DNA from 2 places in the Blautia sp. AF19-1 genome. Region 1 is predicted to be linked to the other one. Evidence: riboswitches for the same ligand, from Rfam matches in the RefSeq annotation. Region 1 holds a riboswitch; the other holds the start of a gene.
What was found. A riboswitch is a leader RNA that binds a small molecule or an ion and turns the genes downstream of it on or off. The one in region 1 is predicted to bind cyclic di-GMP.

Region 1 (3,148 bases):
AGTATAGAAGAAGTTAAGAATCGCCTGCTGAATATCCGGCAACAGAAAATATCAGAAGAAAACGTCTATCAATTTCTTTTATATTTTGATAAACTATATGATAAGTTCACCGACCTGGAGAAAAAAGAATTTCTTAATAGCTTTGTAGAACAGGTGGACATTTACGAGCAGGAGCAGCCAGATGGCAGATTCCTGAAGCACATAAAGTTCCGTTTTCCGGTGTATTTTGGAGACAGGGAAATACAGGAACTTTGTTGGGACAACGAAAGTACCGTTGAGACTGTGTGCCTTTTGGGCAAACGAAAACCAGATGCCAAGGTAAAAATAGGCATTGATATGGATGATTATTACCGTATCAGGGAGAATGCTGAAAGCAAATAAACCTTTGCAAAACCGAATAATACACTGAAACAAAGCAAGACAGAAGCTGTTGATGCGTTAGAAGATAACGTGTCAGCGGCTTTTTCTTTTTATATAATAGGAAAGTTCGACATTCGTCGAACTCTTGATAAAAAGAGCCCGCACAAAAGCGGGCATAGAAAACAGACGATAGATTAAAAGAAGTCGATGTAAAAACCTTCTTCAAATTCATCGTCATCGAGGTCATCATCCTCGGTAAGAAAATAGTGCATATCCAAAAGGTCAGAGTCTGTCATGTTTTTGATCAGATTGGATGTCATTCCCTCTGGAGGATTCTTGCTGTATTTTTGTCTGAGTTCCTCTATAAGCTTTGCATCCATGGTTTAAATTCCTCCCTGTCTGTTAATAAGTTCAGTATGATACAGACAGGCAGAAAAATCAAGCAGAGCGGCATTTAGCTTTTGCCATGGCCCTTTCGTAAAGTTCTTGAAGAGGAACTCGTTTATGATTGTGATAGATTTCTACTAAAAGCAATGCTGCGTGGACTTCGGAAGTAGAAGAACAGTTCGAGTATATGTATCGGCTGTTCTTTTTTTGCTTTTGAAGATTAAAATGGTAATGTTTTTCTTGTGTACAGTAGAGTGCCATAGTATAATAAAATCAGTTTTTTGCATAAGTTTAAAAGCTTAAAAAGGACGATCGGCAAACCAGATGAAAGTCTGGGACGCAAAGCTACAGGGCCTGTAAAATGGCAGCCAGTTGCATGAAATGAGGTGCACTGTCTGTTTGGCAGTGCTTTTTTACGGTGTTATTTCATAGACGTGACTATAACAATTCTATTAGGAGAACTTGTAATGAAAAAGAAAAAATGGAGCAAGGTTTTGTCTGTATTTTTAGTGATGGTGACAGCCGTATCGCTTCTGTCAGGCTGTGGCGGGAAGAGTGCGGAAAAAGAAGATGCAGAAACAATCACAGTATATTTATGGAGCACAAACCTGTATGAAAAATATGCACCATATATCCAGGAACAGCTTCCGGATATCAATGTCGAGTTTGTTGTAGGGAATAATGATTTGGATTTCTACAAGTTCCTTGATGAAAACGGTGGATTGCCGGATATTATAACCTGCTGCAGATTTTCCCTGCATGATGCAAGTCCCCTGAAAGACAGTCTGATGGATCTTTCCACAACCAATGCGGCAGGTGCTGTCTATGATACCTACCTCAGCAATTTCAGGAACGAGGATGGAAGCGTAAACTGGCTTCCTGTGTGTGCAGATGCCCATGGTTTTGTAGTGAACAAAGACCTTTTTGAAAAATATGATATCCCGTTGCCAACAGATTACGAGAGTTTTGTTTCCGCCTGCCAGGCATTTGACAAAGTGGGTGTTCGTGGATTTACGGCAGACTATTCTTATGATTATACCTGTATGGAAACACTGCAGGGTCTGTCTATATCAGAGTTGTCTTCTGTGGAAGGACGCAAGTGGCGGACGGTCTACAGTGACTCGGAAAATACAAAGAGAGAAGGTCTGGACGATACCGTCTGGCCAGAGGCTTTTGAACGTATGGAACAGTTTATTCAGGATACAGGGCTTAGTCAGGAAGATTTGAATATGAATTATGATGATGTTGTTGAGATGTACAAAAGTGGCAAGCTTGCCATGTACTTTGGCAGTTCTTTCGGTGTAAAAATGTTCCAGGATCAGGGCATTAACACAACATTTCTTCCATTCTTTCAGGAGAACGGTGAAAAGTGGATTATGACTACGCCATATTTCCAGGTGGCCTTAAACCATGATCTGACAAAGGATGAAACACGCAGAAAGAAAGCAATGGAGGTACTGGATACAATGTTTTCAGAGGATGCGCAGAACAGGATCATTAGTGATGGACAGGATCTGTTAAGCTACAGTCAGGAGGTGGATATGCAGCTTACGGAATATCTGAAAGATATAAAACCTGTGATCGAAGAAAACCATATGTATATCCGTATTGCGTCAAGTGACTTTTTCTCTGTTTCCAAGGATGTGGTTTCCAAAATGATCTCAGGAGAATACGATGCAGGGCAGGCATACCAGTCATTTAATTCTCAGCTTCTTGAGGAAGAAACTGCTTCTGAGGATATCGTGCTGGATTCACAGAAGTCGTATTCCAACCGTTTCCACAGCAGTGGAGGAAATGCAGCATATTCTGTTATGGCAAACACGCTACGTGGCATCTATGGGTCAGATGTGCTGATCGCAACCGGAAACAGCTTTACGGGAAATGTGCTGAAAGCCGGTTACACAGAAAAAATGGCAGGTGACATGATCATGCCAAATGGTCTGGCGGCTTACAGCAGCAAGATGAGTGGGGCCGAGCTGAAAGAAATAATCAAAAACTTTGTAGAAGGCTATGAGGGAGGATTTATTCCGTTTAACCGTGGCTCTTTGCCAGTGGTTAGTGGTATTTCTGTGGAAATTAATGAAACGGAAGATGGCTATACATTAAGTAAAGTTACAAAGGATGGAAAGGCAGTTCGGGATGAGGATACTTTCACGGTGACCTGTCTTGCCACACCGCAGCATATGGAAACTTATCCTGTAGATGAAAATATGATATTTGATGGAGGAGCTACATCTGTGAAAGATACCTGGACAGCATATGTTTCAGGTGGTAATGCCGTTCTTGCAGAACCTGAAGATTACATAACCCTGAGGTGAGAAAAATGGATGTTAAGAATTATAATAGAAATAGAAAGAAACCTGTCAGGAAAAAAGGATTAAGAATAGTTGCTTTTCTTCTT
Region 2 (3,148 bases), on a different contig from region 1:
CACTGCGAAAAGTATCATAAGCCTGTGTTTCATCCATTTCCCCTGACAGTAATCCGTGAACAGCCTCAAGACTTGCATCAAATGATTTTTGGGCGGAATATCGGATATAAACAGCATTATGATTAATTTCCTCTTCCAGTCCAGGCACATCCTGCATCATGGTTGGAACATCTGTATTCAATGAAATAACACCGCTTCCATCCGCAATCAGCTTTTGCCCCTCTTCTGAAATCATACAATCCAGCACATCCAGCGCAGTATCCAGTTTCTCCCGGTCTTTTTCCAGGTTTTTGTTAAATGCAATGTTTAAGGACGGAGTCATGTACACATAGGATTCATCCGATGTCTGTGAAAAGTAAGGAATACGGGTCAGCTCCGCATCCATCTGTTTCTGCAGCTGCTGCATAACCGTCGGATGTCCATGAAACATTGCTGATTTTCCCTCGACAAACATCTGGATTCCTGTATTGACGTCAATATTGATATCTTCTTTACCAAAGTGCGAGTCCTTAAGAAACTGACTGGTTTCTGAAAAAATACGTTTCCATAATGTATCATCAAACTTCACTTCATCCGCTGCAGTCTCTGCACCGTTTCGCCATTCAATACCATCCAGGCTTGTAAACTCACCGATTGCCGCCGCCTGGATGATTTCATTATTAGACCAGTCTTCCCCAAGATCCATGGAATACGGTTTTATGCCATTATCATAAAACTGCTGACAGGCCTGTACATATTCCTCATAATTTTCTGGAATCTTTACGCCATACTGATCAAACAGTGTTTTGTTGGCAATGATCGTCTGCGGAATACCACAGATTGGCAGCCACTGGATTTCATCCTCCTCATTCTTATAATATTGCACCGCATAAGAATAATACTTGGAAACAACATCATAAGAAGCAAAATCCATAAGATAAGGCTGTAAGTCCTGTGCATCTGTTCCAGAAAATCGACGTACTGTTATAATATCCGGTAATTCATCATGTTCTTTAAAATAACTGTATAAATCGGTATCATTGTTACCTATAATAAATTCAATATCCTGATCTGGAAACTGTTCATGGATATAGGATGCAATATTTTTCATCAAACGATTTTCCCACAGATAAACGGTAAGATGATCATCATTTATAGATACTTCTTTCTTTGACTGTCCACATCCAGACAAGACAGCAGATGCTGCAAGTACACCTGACACCACTGCTGTCAGACAACGTTTTGCCTTTTTCATACTTTTATTTTCCTCATTTTTTCCTGATAAAATCATTATTGTTACGTCTGTGAAATAACACCGTAAAAAAGCACCGTCAGACAGACAGTGCACCTCATTTTATGCAACTGGCTGCCATTTTACAGGCCCTGTAGCTTTGCGTCCCAGACTTTCATCTGGTTTGCCAATTTCCTTATTATAGCTTTAATCTTATGCAAAAAACTGATTTTATTATACTTTAGTGTTCTACTATACGCAAGAAAAAGATTAACATTTTAACGTTCAAAAGCAAAAAAAAGAACAGCCGATACATATACTCGAACTGTTCTCCTATTAAGTACGTTACATTATTTTACAATAAAACTTCCAGAAATATGATATCTATCATATTTTCTGGAAGTCCTGTCTTTGAGCAAGTGGCTAACTCGGTTAAAAAAGCTTTCAATCCTTGTTTCAATCCCTCTGAGTTCATCATACAATCTGTCGTTTCACCCCTTATTTTCTGACATTTCTGTGGAAATATACTTTTTTCTTCCTCCTTCATTGCGAATCTTTCCGGGAAATGCTATAATAGCCAAAGTTGAAAGCGCGAAATCCGAAGCATTTGCAAGCTGCTCCGGAAAAAAAGACCATCCCCCGGACAAAAAGAGAGGGGATATGTCCATCCTACTGGACATAAGAAAGGAGTTATTCTATGCCTTATGATGACGTACAAAAATTTTCAGAGGCAGCCGTAAACAAAGCAAAGCTGCTGAAAGAACACCCGGGGAAATACTTTCTCCGTGCAGTCATGGCCGGTTTCTTTATCGTGGTTGCCATGATTTTCTCCAACGTGGTAGGCAATACGTTCCAGAGTACAGATCCTGCCTGGGGAAAACTGCTTGGCGGTATTGTGTTTGCCATTGCGGTTCTGCTGATCGTTTTTATCGGTGCAGAGCTTTTCACCGGAAACAATCTTGTTATGGCATTTGGGGCCTATGACAAAAAAGTCTCCTGGGCACAGGTTGGAAAAGTATGGCTGGTAAGCTACATCGGAAACTTTGTCGGATGCCTGATTCTCTCCGTAATTTTCGTACTGGCAGGTGCTTCCGGTACTGCCGATTATTACGCAGGATTTATTGGAAATAAACTTTCCATTCCTGCCGGAGAAATGTTTTTCCGTGCCATTCTCTGCAACTTCTTCGTCTGCCTCGCCGTTGCCTGCGGCATGAAATGCAAAAATGAAGTTGCCAAATTTTTCATGATTATACTTTGCATCGCCGGATTCGTTGTTGCCGGTTTTGAACACTGCGTTGCCAATATGGCCACCTTTGTTACCGCTGCACTTCTGGTCCCAGGCGGCATTTCTCTGACTGCCGCATTGAAAAGTATGGTCATTGTAACTATAGGAAACGCAATAGGAGGCGGTGTGCTCCTTGCCTGGCCGCTTCGAATGATGAGTGCAGATAAATGACAAAATCTTTATACATTGCGGAAAAACCGAGCGTTGCTCAGGAGTTCGCAAAAGCGTTAAAACAGAATATGCAGCGCAGGGATGGATACTTAGAGTCGGATCAGTCCGTCGTAACCTGGTGCGTCGGTCACCTGGTTACGATGAGTTATCCGGAAAAATATGATCCTGCGTTAAAAAGGTGGAGTCTCGAGACCCTGCCTTTTTTGCCTGAAAACTTCAAATATGAAGTTATCCCGGAAGTAAAAAAGCAGTTCACCATTGTGAGTAACCTGCTCCACCGGGAGGATATTGAAACCATTTATGTCTGTACCGACTCCGGGCGGGAGGGAGAATACATCTATCGTCTCGTCGCGCAGATGGCCGGTATCAAAGACAAGAAACAGAAGCGTGTCTGGATCGACTCGCAGACAGAAGAAGAAATTCTGCGCGGTATCCGCGAAGCGAAGGACGAAAGTGAATACGACAATCTTTCGGCATCCGCT

Region 2: another riboswitch for cyclic di-GMP. It lies ahead of DWX26_RS13780 (ABC transporter substrate-binding protein); the one in region 1 lies ahead of DWX26_RS01095 (ABC transporter substrate-binding protein).

The regions. Positions count from the first base shown of each region.
Region 1 is NZ_QUGQ01000001.1:250,451-253,598, reverse strand. Features, by position in the region: partial or broken gene DWX26_RS01105 (recombinase family protein) at 1-381, shown strand, start outside; gene DWX26_RS01100 (hypothetical protein) at 555-740, opposite strand; cyclic di-GMP riboswitch class I at 1,052-1,127, shown strand; gene DWX26_RS01095 (ABC transporter substrate-binding protein) at 1,215-3,065, shown strand; gene DWX26_RS01090 (hybrid sensor histidine kinase/response regulator) at 3,071-3,148, shown strand, end outside.
Region 2 is NZ_QUGQ01000022.1:33,404-36,551, reverse strand. Features, by position in the region: gene DWX26_RS13780 (ABC transporter substrate-binding protein) at 1-1,234, opposite strand, end outside; cyclic di-GMP riboswitch class I at 1,334-1,409, opposite strand; gene DWX26_RS13775 (hypothetical protein) at 1,566-1,757, opposite strand; gene DWX26_RS13770 (formate/nitrite transporter family protein) at 1,908-2,666, shown strand; gene DWX26_RS13765 (DNA topoisomerase) at 2,663-3,148, shown strand, end outside.